DNA from 2 places in the Pseudomonas sp. NCHU5216 genome. Region 2 is predicted to be linked to the other one. Evidence: predicted binding sites of a transcription regulator. Region 2 holds the regulator's gene; the other holds the start of a gene.
What was found. The regulator LexA, encoded in region 2, represses DNA repair genes until DNA is damaged. The targets are predictions, from matches to a motif close to CTGTNTNNNNANACAG.
Positions count from the first base shown of each region.

Region 1: the regulator LexA is predicted to act here: its motif matches at 6,055-6,070, upstream of recN (DNA repair protein RecN).

Region 1 is NZ_JBQLIX010000022.1:58,394-66,343, reverse strand. It holds gene carA (glutamine-hydrolyzing carbamoyl-phosphate synthase small subunit) at 1-932, opposite strand, end outside; gene dapB (4-hydroxy-tetrahydrodipicolinate reductase) at 1,204-2,007, opposite strand; gene dnaJ (molecular chaperone DnaJ) at 2,092-3,219, opposite strand; gene dnaK (molecular chaperone DnaK) at 3,350-5,266, opposite strand; gene grpE (nucleotide exchange factor GrpE) at 5,366-5,935, opposite strand; gene recN (DNA repair protein RecN) at 6,094-7,770, shown strand.
Region 2 is NZ_JBQLIX010000017.1:61,969-69,918, forward strand. It holds gene fadA (acetyl-CoA C-acyltransferase FadA) at 1-647, shown strand, start outside; gene ACSVIK_RS13910 (DUF1653 domain-containing protein) at 721-963, shown strand; gene topA (type I DNA topoisomerase) at 1,068-3,674, shown strand; gene ACSVIK_RS13920 (DUF6586 family protein) at 3,818-4,336, shown strand; gene ACSVIK_RS13925 (hypothetical protein) at 4,417-4,656, shown strand; gene sulA (SOS-induced cell division inhibitor SulA) at 4,864-5,322, opposite strand; gene lexA (transcriptional repressor LexA) at 5,341-5,955, opposite strand; gene ACSVIK_RS13940 (TetR family transcriptional regulator) at 6,182-6,889, shown strand; gene ACSVIK_RS13945 (L,D-transpeptidase family protein) at 6,932-7,459, shown strand; gene nagZ (beta-N-acetylhexosaminidase) at 7,471-7,950, shown strand, end outside.

The sequences.
Region 1 (7,950 bases), on a different contig from region 2:
ATCATCACCACGCCGGAATCCAGATCCTGTACCGGGTGGTTGGCGCCATGGTGGCCGTGGCCCATCTTGACGGTCTTGGCACCGGAGGCCAGGGCCAGAAGCTGGTGGCCGAGGCAGATGCCGAACACCGGCAGATCGGTTTCCAGGATTTCCTTGATCGCCTTGATCGCGTAGTCGCACGGCTCGGGGTCGCCAGGCCCGTTGGACAGGAACACGCCATCGGGATTGAGTGCCAGCACTTCACTGGCCGGCGTCTGCGCCGGTACCACGGTCAGGCGGCAGCCGCGAGCGACCAGCATGCGCAGGATGTTCAGCTTCACGCCGTAGTCGTAGGCCACCACATGGTATGGCAGCTCCTCGGCCGAGATCAGCGGGTGGCTGTCGCTTTCCAGGTTCCACACACTGGAGCGCCATTCGTAGGGTTTGGCGCAGGTGACTTCCTTGGCCAGATCCATGCCTTTGAGGCCCGGGAAACTGCGCGCCAACTCCAGCGCCTTCTCTTCGGTGGCATCGTCACCAACCAGAATGCAGCCGTTCTGCGAGCCCTTCTCACGCAGGATGCGGGTCAGGCGGCGAGTGTCGATACCGGCGATGGCGACGGTGCCGTTCGCTTTCAGGTATTCGTCCAGCGGCTGCTTGTCGCGCCAGCTACTGGAAATCAGCGGCAGGTCGCGAATGATCAGGCCGGCCGCCCACACACTGCAGGACTCGCCGTCTTCCGGGGTGGTGCCGGTATTGCCGATGTGCGGATAGGTCAGGGTGACGATCTGCTGGGCATAGGACGGATCGGTGAGAATTTCCTGATAGCCGGTCATGGCGGTGTTGAACACCACCTCTCCGATCGTCTGGCCATCGGCCCCGATGGAATCGCCGCGAAAAATGCTGCCGTCAGCAAGGGCCAAAATGGCAGGTTTGGGGGCTGGCTTAGTCAAGAAGACCTCCGTCTCGAACAAGGCTTGAAGCAAACGCAGGTTGTAAAAAAGCGGGATGACGTGTGAAGGTCATCCCGCTTTTTTATTTGAGCCATTCTGCGTAACTTTTAGTGGACACACTAAAACAGGAAGCTTACAGGAAAAGCCTTTTTCGGTCCACCCGAATTCCAAGCTGCAATACGGATGGCCGCCCCCTGCAAGCTCATCAGCGCAAAAGTCCGCCCTGGGTCGTCAAGCCCTTACTTGCAGCTTGTCGCTTGAGGCTTGCCGCTCACCTCAGCCCCAACACGTCCTGCATGTCATACAGCGCGGCATCACGTCCGGCCAGCCACAGTGCCGAACGCACGGCGCCCTTGGCGAAGGTCATGCGACTGGAGGCCTTGTGGGTGATCTCCACGCGCTCGCCGTCGGCGGCGAATAGTACGGTGTGATCGCCCACCACGTCGCCGGCACGCACGGTGGCGAAGCCGATGGTTTCACGCTCACGCGCGCCGGTCTGGCCTTCGCGACCGTAGACGGCGACCTTCTGCAGATCACGCCCCAGCGCGTCGGCGACCACCTCCCCCATACGCAGCGCGGTGCCGGACGGTGCGTCGACCTTGTGCCGGTGGTGAGCTTCGATGATCTCGATATCCACGTCATCGCCCAGCACACGGGCAGCGGTATCCAGCAGCTTCAGGCATAGGTTGACGCCCACGCTGAAGTTGGCAGCGAAGACGATGGGAATCTGCTTGGCCGCGTCGCTCAGTTGCTGCTTCTCTTCCACAGTAAAACCTGTGGTGCCAATGACCATGGCCTTGCCGGCCTGACGGCAGACTTCCAGATTCTTCAGGGTCACCGATGGATGGGTGAAGTCGATCAGCACGTCGAAGTCATCGACCACCGTCGCCAGGTCACCCACCAGGGTCACGCCGATCTTGCCAAGGCCGACCAGCTCACCGGCGTCGGCGCCAATCAGGCTGCTGTCGGCGCGGTCGATGGCCGCGCTGAGCCTGGCGCCCTCGGCCTGGCTGACGGCCTCGATCAGGGTCTTGCCCATGCGCCCGGCGGCGCCCATCACTGCGATACGTTGCATAGCATCAGCTCCAAGCTGCAAGCCTCAAGCTACAAGCCAAGCGCAATACCTCTTGCAGCTTGTGGCTTGCAGCTTGATGCTCAGTTAAACGTCACCAAAGAAGCGCTTCACGCCCTCGAACCAGCCATTGGCCTTGGGCGAATGGGAGTCGTCGCCCTGCAGCGACTTGCGGAACTCTTCGAGCAGTTCGCGCTGGCGCTTGTTCAGGTTGACCGGTGTTTCCACCGCCACCCGGCACATCAGGTCGCCTGCCGCACCACCGCGTACCGGGGCCACGCCCTTGCCACGCAGGCGGAACAGCTTGCCGGTCTGGGTGCCTTCAGGGATCTTCAGCTTGACCCGACCATCGAGGGTCGGCACTTCCAGCTCGCCACCCAGGGCTGCGTCGGCGAAGCTGATCGGCACCTCGCAGTACAGGTGCTTGCCGTCACGCTGGAAGATCGCGTGCTCGCGCACGTTGACCACCACATAGAGGTCGCCGGCCGGGCCGCCATGAGCACCCGCCTCGCCCTCGCCGGACAGGCGAATGCGGTCGCCGGTGTCGACGCCTGGCGGCACCTTGACCGACAGTGTCTTGCTCTCTTCCACACGGCCCTGACCATGGCAACTGCCACAGGGGTCGGTGATCATCTTGCCGGTGCCATGGCAGCGCGGGCAGGTCTGCTGCACGGAGAAGAAGCCCTGCTGCATGCGTACCTGACCAATACCCCCACAGGTGGTACAGGTCACCGGGCTGGTGCCTTTCTTGGCACCCGTGCCATCGCAGGTCTTGCAACCGACCAGGGTCGGCACGCGAATGGTCACGTTGGTGCCACGCACCGCCTCTTCCAGATCCAGCTCCAGGGTGTAGCGCAGATCCGAGCCGCGCTGAGCGCCGCCACGGGAACCGCCACGGCCACCGCCGAAGAAATCGCTGAACACGTCGCCGAAGATGTCGGAGAAGTTGGCGCCGCCGAAACCGGCACCGCCAGCGCCGCCCATCTGCGGGTCGACGCCGGCATGACCGTACTGGTCATAAGCCGAGCGCTTGGCCGCATCGGAGAGCACTTCATAAGCCTCATTGGCCTCCTTGAAGCGATCCTCGGCCTCTTTGTCGTCCGGGTTGCGATCCGGGTGGTACTTCATCGCCAGGCGGCGGTAGGCCTTCTTCAGGTCGGCCTCGCTGGCGCCGCGTTCCACGCCCAGGACTTCGTAATAGTCTCGTTTTGCCATAGTTGTGCTGCACTCTCAGATTCGTGAGCTCCAGATACGCCGACGCGGGAGAGAGCTCCCGCGCGGCGAATCCTGCCCGCCGCGGACGACGGGTCGGAGCGAAAGAAGGCGCGGCGCGAGGCCGCTGACCTTACTTGTTCTCCTTGACCTCTTCGAATTCGGCGTCGACCACGTCGTCACCGGCATCCTTGGCATCGGCAGCGTCCGCCTGGGCAGCACCGGCTTGCGGTTGCTCGGCGTACATCTTCTGCGCCAGCGGCGTGGTGGCCTCGGACAGGGCGTTCATCTTGGCTTCGATGGCTTCCTTGTCGTCGCCCTTGATGGCCACTTCCAGTTCGCCGATGGCCTTCTCGATGGCCGCCTTCTCGTCGGCAGTGGCCTTGTCGCCCGCCTCGGTGATCATCTTGCGAGAGGCATGCACCAGTTGATCGCCCTGGTTGCGCGCGGTGGCCAACTCCTCGAACTTGCGGTCTTCCTCGGCGTTAGCCTCGGCGTCACGCACCATGCGCTCGATTTCCTCGTCGGACAGGCCGGAGTTGGCCTTGATGACGATGGACTGCTGCTTGCCGGTGGCCTTGTCCTTGGCGGACACGTGCAGGATGCCGTTGGCATCGATGTCGAAGGTCACTTCGATCTGCGGCACGCCACGCGGAGCCGGCGGAATCTCGGCCAGGTCGAACTTGCCCAGGGACTTGTTCTGTACGGCCTGCTTGCGCTCACCCTGCAGCACGTGAATGGTCACGGCGCTCTGGTTGTCATCAGCAGTGGAGAACACCTGCGACTTCTTGGTCGGGATGGTGGTGTTCTTCTCGATCAGCGGAGTCATCACTCCGCCCATGGTTTCGATACCCAGGGTCAGCGGGGAGACGTCGAGCAGCAGCACGTCCTTGACGTCACCGGCCAGCACGGCGCCCTGAATGGCAGCACCCATGGCCACGGCTTCGTCCGGGTTGACGTCCTTGCGCGGCTCCTTGCCGAAGAACTCGGCAACGGTTTTCTGTACCAGCGGCATGCGGGTCTGACCGCCGACCAGGATCACGTCGTCGATCTTGCCGACGTCGATACCGGCGTCCTTCAGCGCAGTGCGGCACGGCTCGATGGTGCGCTGCACCAGATCCTCGACCAGCGCTTCCAGCTTGGAACGGGAAATCTTCACGTTCAGGTGTTTCGGCCCGGTGGAGTCTGCGGTGATGTACGGCAGGTTGACGTCGGTCGACTGGCTCGAGGACAGCTCGATCTTGGCCTTCTCGGCGGCTTCCTTGAGGCGCTGCATGGCCAGCGGGTCGCCCTTGAGGTTCATGCCGGTTTCTTTCTTGAACTCGTCGACGAGGTAATCGATCAGGCGGATGTCGAAGTCCTCACCACCGAGGAAGGTGTCACCGTTGGTGGCCAGCACCTCGAACTGGTGCTCGCCGTCGACTTCGGCGATCTCGATCACCGACACGTCGAAGGTACCGCCGCCCAGGTCATAGACGATCACGGTGTGGTCGCCCTTGGCCTTGTCCATGCCATAGGCCAGCGCAGCCGCGGTCGGCTCGTTGATGATGCGCTTGACGTCGAGGCCGGCGATGCGACCGGCGTCTTTGGTGGCCTGACGCTGACTGTCGTTGAAGTAGGCCGGAACGGTGATCACCGCTTCGGTCACCGGCTCGCCCAGGTAGTCCTCGGCGGTTTTCTTCATCTTCTTCAGCACTTCGGCGCTGATCTGCGGCGGTGCCATCTTCTGGCCGTTGACCTCGACCCAGGCATCACCGTTGTCGGCCTTGGCGATCTTGTACGGCACCAGGCCGATGTCTTTCTGCACCACGTCCTCGTCGAAACGACGACCGATCAGACGCTTCACCGCGTACAGGGTGTTGTGCGGGTTGGTCACTGCCTGACGCTTGGCGGACTGGCCAACCAGGATTTCGCCATCGTTGGCGTAAGCAATGATGGACGGCGTGGTGCGAGCGCCTTCGGCGTTCTCCAGCACCTTGACGTTGCCGTTTTCCAGAATGGAGACGCAGGAGTTGGTAGTCCCCAGGTCGATACCGATGATTTTGCCCATGAATGTTCTCCCGAAACTTTGATTTTCCCGCCGCCTCGTTTCGCAGGCGCCGGTAGCACTAAAACGCTTGACTCAGAGATGGGGTCGCCCCCGGATATTTCAAGCCTGCTCGTCGATGGACGGCGGCGGCGTGGTCGGTGCCTTGCTGACCACGACCATGGCCGGGCGCAGCAGGCGACCATTGAGCAGATAGCCCTTCTGGAACACCTTGAGCACGGAGTTCGGCTCGACCTTGGTGCTCTCTTCCATCGCCATGGCCTGGTGATGCTCCGGGTTGAACGGCTCACCGTGCGGGTCGAGCGCCTCCAGCGAATGCCGGGCCAGGGTGTCGATGAACAGCTTGAGGGTCAGTTGCATGCCTTCGCGCACGGCCTTGAGCGCTTCGTCGTTCGGGCTGGACAGCTCCAGGCCGCGCTCCAGGCTGTCGACCACCGGCAGCAGGTCGTTGGCGAATTTTTCCAGGGCGAACTTGTGCGCCTTCTCCACATCCTGCTCGGCGCGACGACGCACGTTCTGCAGCTCGGCCGCCATGCGCAACGACTGATCCTGCGCCGCTGCCAGCTGCTCTTCCAGGGCCTGCACGCGAGCCGCCAGATCATCGCTCGACGCGGCATTCTCCGCTGCCTGCGCCTCGGGGTTCTGCGTATCCAGGTTCTGTTCGTCAGCCATGCCTCTCTCCTCTCGAATGAATCGGCGCGGATCCGAACCGCGCACCTGCCGCCTATATGGAGCCAATTCCACAGCTTTCAAGGGGCGATAAAGGAGGATTGTCAGCACCAGAAAAAACACTGTATAAATAACCAGACATCAATTCGGGAGCGTTCGCCATGCTGGTGCACCTGTCCATCCACAACTACGCCATCGTCGACCATCTGGATCTCGAGCTGGACGCCGGCATGAGCGCCATCAGCGGCGAAACCGGCGCCGGCAAGTCGATCATGCTCGACGCCCTCGGCCTGTGCCTGGGTGACCGCGCCGACAGCGCCGTGGTGCGCCCCGGCGCGGACAAGGCGGACATCCTCGCCAGCTTCGACCTGGCGGACATCCCCGAAGCCCGCGCCTGGCTCGCCGAACGCGACCTGGACAACGACGGCCCGTGCATCCTGCGCCGGGTGATCACCGCCGAGGGCCGCTCACGCGGCTACATCAACGGCAGCCCCTGCCCGCAGGCCGATCTCAAGGCGCTGGGCGAGCTGATCATCGACATCCACAGCCAGCACGAACACCAATCGCTACTCAAGAGCGACACCCACCGCCGCCTGCTCGACGATTACGCCGGCAGCCAGGAACTGGCGCGCCAGGTGCAGCTCGCCGCGCAACGCTGGAAGCAGACGCGCAACGAGCTGGAGCGCATCTCCAGCCAGGGCGACGAACAACGCGCCCGCCACCAGTTGCTCAGCTACCAGCTCGAAGAACTGGAGAACCTCGCCCTGGGCGAGAACGAGCTGGAACAGCTCGAGCAGGAGCACAAGGCCCTGAGCAATGCCGAAGCCCTGCTCGGCGCCTGCCGCCAGGTGCTCGACCTGTGCAGCGAGAGCGACGCCGGCAACGTGCTCTCGGCGCTCACCGCCAGCCTCAACCGCCTCGGCGCCTTCGCAGGCCAGGGCGGCGCCCTGGGCGAAGCCAGCAACCTGCTGGCCAACGCCCAGATCCAGGTCGAGGAAGCCGTAGGCGAGCTGAACCGCTTCGTCGATCACTTCGATGCCGACCCGCAGCGCCAACAGTTTCTCGAAGAGCGCCTGGACACCATCTATACCCTGGCGCGCAAGCACCGCATCCAGCCCAACGAACTGACAGCCCTGCAACAGCAATTGTTCGAGGAGCTGGAAAGCCTCAATGCCGACGACGAAGCCGGCGAGCGCCTGGCCGAAGAGCTGGCCGCCTACGAGCGTCATTACCAGGAGAAGGCCGCGGAACTCAGTAACCTGCGCAGCAGCGCAGCCGAACGCCTGGCCACCGCCGTGCAAGAGGAGATGCAGACGCTGGGCATGCCGGGTGGGCGCTTCAGCATCCAGCTACAACCGCTGGACAATGCCGAACCCAACGGCCATGGCCTGGAAGCCGTGGAGTTCCTGGTCAGCGCCAACCCGGGGCAGCCGCTGCGCGGTCTGGCCAAGGTGGCCTCGGGCGGCGAACTGTCGCGCATCAGCCTGGCGATCCAGGTGATCACCGCGCAGACCTCGCGCGTACCGACCCTGGTATTCGACGAAGTGGACGTGGGCATCGGCGGCCCCACCGCCGAGGTGGTCGGGCAACTGCTGCGCCGCCTGGGCGAACGCGGCCAGGTGCTGTGCGTCACCCACCTGCCGCAAGTGGCCGCCCAGGGTCATCAGCACCTGTTCGTGCACAAGCGCCGCGGCGTCGATGCCACCTCCACCGCCGTGAGCAAGCTGGACGAGAACGGCCGCGTCGAGGAAATCGCCCGCATGCTTGGCGGCGTCGACCTGACCGAGGAATCCCTGGCTCACGCGCGCAAGATGGTCACCAGCGCCCAGGCCGCCTAGAGCCTGTTGCCCAGATAGAACCCAAGGCTACGGCCAATGCTTAGCCCTTGTAGGAGCGAGCTCTGCTCGCGAAGCTTGCGACCTCAACTCCGTTCGCGAGCAGAGCTCGCTCCTACAAATGAGTGCGTAGCCCGGATGCAAGTCCGTCCCGGATTGCATCCGGGCTACGGCAATAAAAAA
Region 2 (7,950 bases):
ACCGCCTGGCGCACAAGGCCACCGTCGAAGGCAAGTTCAAGGATGAAATCATCCCGATGCAAGGCTACGACGAGAACGGTTTCCTGAAGATGTACGATTTCGACGAAACCATTCGTCCGGAAACCACCTTGGAAAGCCTGGCTGCATTGAAGCCTGCGTTCAACCCGAAAGGCGGCACCGTGACTGCAGGTACTTCCTCGCAGATCACCGACGGCGCTTCCTGCATGATCGTCATGAGCGCCCAGCGTGCTCAGGACCTGGGCATCCAGCCGATGGCCGTGGTGCGCGCCATGGCCGTTGCCGGTGTCGATCCGGCGATCATGGGTTATGGCCCGGTGCCGTCCACTCAGAAGGCGCTCAAGCGTGCCGGCCTGAGCATGGCCGACATCGACTTCGTCGAGCTCAACGAAGCCTTCGCGGCCCAGGCCCTGCCTGTGCTGAAGGATCTAAAACTGCTCGACAAGATGGAAGAGAAGGTCAACCTGCACGGCGGCGCGATCGCTCTGGGTCACCCCTTCGGTTGTTCCGGGGCCCGTATCTCCGGTACCCTGCTCAACGTCATGAAGCAGAACGGCGGCACTTTCGGTGTCTCCACCATGTGCGTGGGCCTTGGCCAAGGCATCACCACCGTCTTCGAACGCATCTAAGCGTTAGTGGACAAGAACCGGGGCCCAGTGCCCCGGTTTTGCTTTTTACGGCTTTTTATTTCGGGAACCGCTCATGCAGTTGCAGCCAGGACTCTATCGTCACTACAAAGGCCCGCAGTACCGCGTATTCGGGGTGGCGCGCCATTCCGAGAACGAGGAAGAGGTTGTGGTTTACCAGGCCCTGTACGGCGAGTTTGGCCTGTGGGTGCGGCCGCTGAGCATGTTCTGTGAAGAGATCGAGGTGGACGGCAAGCGCGTTCCGCGCTTCGCTTTGATTCAGGCTGAAGTCAGCCCTATCGGCAGTTCGGAAGTCTGACTGCGCAGTCCCTGCGCTTGACCTACGCTTGGTCGCCACTATATATAGCGGGGCCTCAAGGCTCCCAGCCTTTTATATTTCGCAATTCAGGAATTTTCTGATCCATGGGCAAATCGCTGGTCATCGTGGAATCCCCGGCCAAGGCCAAGACCATCAACAAGTATCTGGGCAGCCAGTACGTGGTGAAGTCGAGCATCGGCCACATCCGTGACCTGCCTACCAGCGGCTCGGCAAGCGCCAGCAAGGAGCCGGCCAAGCGCGGCAAGGCGGCCGGCGAGGCCCCTGCGCTGTCGCCCAAGGAAAAGGCCAAGCGCCAGTTGTTCGCGCGCATGGGGGTCGACCCCGAGCATGGCTGGAAGGCCAAGTACGAGATCCTGCCTGGCAAGGAAAAGGTGATCGACGAACTGCGCCGCCTGGCCAAGGATGCCGACACCATCTATCTCGCAACCGACTTGGATCGCGAAGGGGAGGCCATCGCCTGGCACCTGCGCGAGTCCATCGGTGGCGACGACAGCCGCTACAAGCGTGTGGTGTTCAACGAGATCACCAAGAAGGCGATTCAGGATGCCTTCTCCAAACCTGGTGATCTCGATATCAACCGTGTTAACGCGCAACAGGCGCGACGCTTCCTCGACCGCGTGGTGGGCTACATGGTTTCGCCGCTGCTGTGGGCCAAGATCGCCCGTGGCCTTTCGGCTGGTCGTGTGCAGTCGGTGGCGGTGAAGCTGGTCGTAGCGCGTGAGAAAGAAATCCGCGCCTTCGTCCCGGAAGAATACTGGGAAGTGCACGCCGACCTGGGTACCGCGAAGAACGCCAAGGTGCGCTTCGAGGTGGTGCGCGAGAACGGCGCGGCCTTCAAGCCGGTCAACGAAGCCCAGGCCATGGCCGCGCTGGACAAGCTCAAGGCGTCCAGCTACAGCGTGGTCAAGCGCGAAGACCGCCCGACCAGCAGCAAGCCCTCGGCGCCTTTCATCACTTCGACCCTGCAACAGGCGGCGAGCAACCGCCTGGGCTTCGGCGTGAAGAAGACCATGATGATGGCTCAGCGTCTCTACGAGGCCGGCTACATCACCTACATGCGTACCGACTCGACCAACCTGTCGGCCGATGCAATTGACATGGTCAGGGGCTTTATCGGCAATGAGTACGGCGACAAGTACCTGCCGGGCAAGCCCAACCTGTATTCGAGCAAGGAGGGCGCTCAGGAAGCGCACGAAGCGATTCGTCCGTCCGACGTCAATCTGCGTCCGACCCAGCTTTCCGGCATGGAGCGCGATGCCGAGCGCCTGTACGACCTGATCTGGCGCCAGTTCGTGGCCTGCCAGATGCCGCCGGCCGAATACCTGTCCACCAGCGTCACCGTGGCCGCTGGCGACTTCGAGCTGCGTGCCAAGGGCCGCATCCTCAAGTTCGACGGTTACACCCGTGTGCTGCCGCAACAGAGCAAACCGGGCGAGGACGACGTGCTGCCGGAGATGAAGGAGGGCGAGGGCCTCAAGCTGATCAAGCTCGATCCCAGCCAGCACTTCACCAAGCCGCCGGCGCGCTACTCCGAAGCCAGCCTGGTCAAGGAACTGGAAAAGCGCGGCATCGGTCGCCCGTCCACCTATGCGGCGATCATCTCCACCATTCAGGATCGTGGCTACGTGACGGTGCACAACCGCCGTTTCTATGCCGAGAAGATGGGTGACATCGTCACCGAGCGTCTCGACGAAAGCTTCGCCAACCTCATGGACTATGGCTTTACCGCCACCATGGAAGAGCACCTCGATGACGTGGCTCAGGGCGAGCGCGAGTGGAAGCACCTGCTCGACGAGTTCTATGCCGACTTCAAGAAAAAGCTCGAAGCCGCCGAGGCGGGTGAGGGCGGCATGCGCGCCAACCAGCCGACCCTGACCGACATCCCCTGCCGCGAGTGTGGTCGGCCGATGATGATTCGTACCGCCTCCACTGGCGTGTTCCTGGGCTGCTCCGGCTATGCGCTGCCGCCGAAGGAACGCTGCAAGGCCACCATCAACCTGGTGCCGGGTGACGAGATCGCCGCCGATGACGAGGGCGAGTCCGAATCCCGCGTGCTGCTGGGCAAGCACCGCTGCCCGATCTGCTCCACCGCCATGGATGCCTACCTGCTGGACGAAACCCGCAAGCTGCACATCTGTGGCAACAACCCGGACTGCACCGGCTACGAAATCGAGCAGGGTCAGTACCGCATCAAGGGTTATGAAGGCCCGAGCCTGGAATGCGACAAGTGCGGCAGCGAGATGCAGCTCAAGACCGGCCGCTTCGGCAAGTTCTTCGGCTGCACCAACCCAAGCTGCAAGAACACCCGCAAGCTGCTCAAGAACGGTGAAGCCGCGCCGCCGAAGATGGACAAGGTGGAGATGCCGGAGCTCAAGTGCGAGAAGGTGGATGACACCTACGTGCTGCGCGATGGCGCCTCGGGGCTGTTCCTCGCCGCCAGCCAGTTCCCCAAGAACCGCGAAACCCGTGCACCGCTGGTGCTGGAGATCGTTCCGCACAAGCACGAGATCGATCCCAAGTACCACTTCCTCTGCGACGCGCCGCAGAAGGATCCGGATGGCCGTCCGACGGTGATTCGTTACAGCCGCAAGACCAAGGAACAGTACGTGCAGTCCGAAGTGGACGGCAAGCCGACTGGCTGGCGTGCCTTCTACGATGGCGGCAAGTGGAAGGTCGAGGACAAGCGCTGACACGCGTCCGCACTGGCTGAACGCCTGCCGAGCCTCATTGCCGGCTCGCTTGAGGGGCAATTGATGGCGAATGCCTGACGAGATGCGCACCAGCCCCTGCCGGTGCGCGTATCATGAGTCGATCTGCTGTGGAGGGCATCGCGATGGCCAAAGAAATCTACACCCGCACCAATCAGAAGATCTTCTTCGCCGGTATTGCCCTGGACAACTGGCGCAAGGCCGAAACCTCCAATGCCTTCAACTTGCAGGCGCTGGTGCAGGCCGAGCGCGAGGCCGCGTTGTTCCATCTCTACGGTGGGCTGCTGGGGCTGTGCCACGAGATTGCCGGTTACTACCGCATGAGCGAGGCTGCCCCTTCTCGTGTCGAGGTCTTCGTGCAGCAGGCGGTACTAGAGGCTACGCCCAGCCCCGAGCTGGCCGAGCTGGTTGAATTGGCTCAGCAGAGCGAAACCTGGTTGGCGCAGTTGCTGGCGGCCTATGCCGCGCTGTTCCAGCCGCCGCGCGAAGAGCGCAAGGCCAAGGTTGACCCGGCCATGCCGTTGATCACAGCGGTCAGCGTCGGTGAAGAGCCTGCAGAGCTGAGCCTGGACGACATCGAGGCCTGGCGTCAGCAGCTCAGGGGCCTGGTGCTGCGTTTTCGTGAGGGCCTCAGCGAGTGCTGAGCGCGTTATCTGGACGAGTGGGCTGGGGTTGAGCCGGGCCGGCTGTTACAATTTCATGTTTTTTGCAAAGAGACCGAGCCATGCCTACATCCTTTCTGGAAATCGTCGAACTGCCCGATGGGCGTATCGCCTTGCGCCGTGCAGAGGATGAGGAGGCATTGGTAACCCTGGATTTCTCTGCCGATGCCAAGGCTTTTCTGCAGGGTCAACATATCGAGGTGGCCAAGGCCATGCTCAATGTCGGCGTGCAGATGGCCGGTCGCATGGCCGAAGGTGAGTTGGTGGCCGAGGAAGAAGAGTCGCCGCGCGTTCTGCACTGATGCAGTGACGAGTTGCAAGCCGCAAGCCGCAAGCCGCAAGCGACAAGCAAGAGCAAAAAGCCCCTCCGTCAGGAGGGGCTTTTCTTTGGGCTGCAACACCGATCCATAGGCCAAATCATTTGACAAATCGTCGTCCGGCCTGAGGCTCTTGCAGCTTGCAGCTTGCAGCTTGCAGCTTGCAGCTTGCAGCTTGCAGCTTGCAGCTTGTCAGCCCAGGCTGATATTCAGGCTCTGTGCCTGGCCGGCTCGCGCGGCTTTGGCCAGGCGTAGCCGGGTGCTGCGCTCGACTGGGTGTAGCCAACTGATCACGGTATGGCTGCGGCCCAGCTTGAGCGCTTCTTCGGCCAGCTCCAGTGCGCTTTGGCCCTGGCGCGGGTGCAGCAGCAGAATGCGTTCGCGGTTGAGGCCGGCGTCGCGCAGCCAGGCCTGGGTCAGGCTGGCCGGTGGCGCTACCAGGGTCAGCCAGCGGGCGTCCTGATCCTGGCTCAGTTCGCGCAGGATCGGGGCCAGCAGGTGCAGGCAGTGGCCGGCTGCGCCGCGTAATGCCAGTTCGCTGAAACCCTGGTCGTCTGCTGCATCGCCCAGCAGGGCGTCGCTGGGGGTAGCGCTGAGAAAGGCATCGAACAGGGGGAGTTGCGGGCGCTCGAACGACTGCTGCATGTGCATGGGAGCCTCCTGTGGCGCTTAGCGGCGAATCACGCCGACGCTCAGACCTTCGATCACCAGTTCCTGATGTTCGAGATCCACTTCGATCGGGGAAAATTCCGGGTTCTCGGCAATCAGCCAGACCTTATTGCCTTCGCGCTTGAAGCGCTTGACCGTCACCTCGTCGTCGATGCGGGCGACGACGATCTGGCCGTTGCGCGCTTCGCGGGTGGTATGCACGGCGAGCAGGTCGCCGTCGAAGATGCCGATGTCCTTCATGCTCATGCCGCGCACACGCAGCAGATAGTCGGCTCTGGGCTGAAAGAAGGCCGGGTTGATCTGGCAGGATTCTTCGACATGCTGCTGGGCGAGGATAGGGGCACCGGCGGCGACGCGACCGATCACCGGCAGGCCATCGTCCTCGTTGGCGGCGCCAGGCTCGAAACCGGGGATGCGGATGCCGCGTGAGGCGCCTGGGGTCATCTCGATGGCGCCCTTGCGGGCCAGGGCCTTGAGGTGCTCTTCTGCCGCGTTGGGCGACTTGAACCCCAGCTCCTGGGCGATTTCCGCGCGGGTAGGGGGGTAGCCATTGTCTTCCAGGCAGCGCTTGATGAAGGCAAGGATTTCAGCTTGGCGTGGCGTCAGTTTCAGCATGGCTGGGCTCTGTCTTTTTATACAGTGACTGGGATTATATACAGTAAGCGTGGCTTGGCAATCATCAATTTCAGTGTGCTTGCGCGGGTCTGTAACTTGTCGCCCGCTATGGGCGTCATTGCCTGTTGTATGCTGTGACTGCTCGGACAAAATCCGGCTCGCGCGGCTTGACAATTCGATGGGCTGAAACGTATGTTTCAAACAAGTGTTTGTCAGGTGATCATTCATGGCTCAGTCGGAAACCGTTGAACGCATTCTCGATGCTGCGGAACAGCTGTTCGCGGAAAAGGGCTTCGCCGAAACCTCGTTGCGCCTGATCACTAGCAAGGCCGGTGTCAACCTGGCGGCGGTGAACTACCACTTCGGCTCGAAGAAGGCGCTGATTCAGGCTGTCTTCTCGCGCTTTCTCGGCCCCTTCTGCGCCAGCCTGGAAAAGGAGCTCGACCGCCGTCAGGCCAAGAGCGATACCCCGGCTACGCTCGAAGAGCTGCTGGAATTGCTGGTGGAGCAGGCGCTGGCGGTGAAACCGCGCAGCGGCAACGATCTGTCCATCTTCATGCGCCTGCTCGGCCTGGCCTTCAGCCAGAGCCAGGGGCACCTGCGCAAGTACCTGGAAGAGGTCTACGGCAAGGTATTCCGCCGCTACATGCTGCTGGTGCACGATGCCGCACCGCGCATCCCGCCGCTGGAGCTGTTCTGGCGCGTGCACTTCATGCTCGGTGCGGCGGCGTTCAGCATGTCCGGGATCAAGGCGCTGCGGGCGATGGCCGAAACCGATTTCGGTGTGCACACCTCCATCGAGCAGGTCATGCGCATGATGGTGCCCTTTCTGGCTGCCGGCATGCGCGCTGATAGCGGTGTTGCCGATCCTCTGCTGGCAGGCGCTCAGCTCAAGCCCCGGAACAAGCCTGTGAGCGTGCCCGCCAAGGCGTGAGAGCGGTGGGCTCGCCTTGAGTCATCCGCTAAGCTAGCGGGCATGGCGAATCTCGATTCATTGCACATTTCCCTGGCCGATCAGATGCTCTATGGCTTTGCTGCCGGGCGTCTGCGCGTGCGCTTTGCCGTTTCCACAGCGCTCAATGGCCCCGGCGAGCGCAATGGCAGTGGCTGCACACCGCGCGGCCTGCATCAGGTACGTGCGCGTATCGGCGCCGGGCTGCCGCTGGCGGCGGTGCTGCGAGGGCGACGCTGGACGGGGGAGGTCTGGTCACCCGAGTTGCACCAGCAGTTTCCCGGGCGCGACTGGATACTGACCCGCATTCTCTGGCTTAGTGGCCTGGAGCTGGGGCGCAACCGTCTGGGCGAGGTGGACACCTTTCGCCGCTATATCTACCTGCACGGCACACCGGATACGGAACCCATGGGGGAGCCGTTGTCCCATGGCTGCGTGCGCATGCGTAACGCCGACATGTTGACGCTGTTCGAGTGCGTGCCGCTGCATTGCCCGGTGCGCATCGACGAGGCGTCATGCCCGCAGTGGGCCGCAGGCCAAGATTTTCAATAAGGAATATCCCTATGCAAGGCTCTTTGATGATGGATGTCGCTGGCACCTGGCTGACCGCCGAGGATCGCCAGATGCTGCGCCAGCCCGAGGTGGGCGGCCTGATCATCTTCGCTCGCAATATCGAATCACCGCGCCAGGTGCGCGAGTTGTGCCAGAGCATTCGTGCCGTGCGCCCGGATCTGCTGCTGGCGGTGGATCAGGAGGGCGGCCGCGTGCAGCGCCTGCGCCAGGGCTTCGTGCGTTTGCCGGCGATGCGTGCCATTGCCGACAACGACAATGCCGAAGCCCTTGCCGAACACTGTGGCTGGCTGATGGCCACCGAAGTGCTGGCGGTGGGGCTGGACTTGAGTTTCGCCCCGGTGCTCGACCTCGATCATCAGCGCAGCGCGGTGGTCGGTAGTCGCGCCTTCGACGGCGACCCGCAGCGTGCCGCCACGCTGGCCGGTGCCTTCATCCGTGGCATGCACCAGGCCGGCATGGCGGCGACCGGC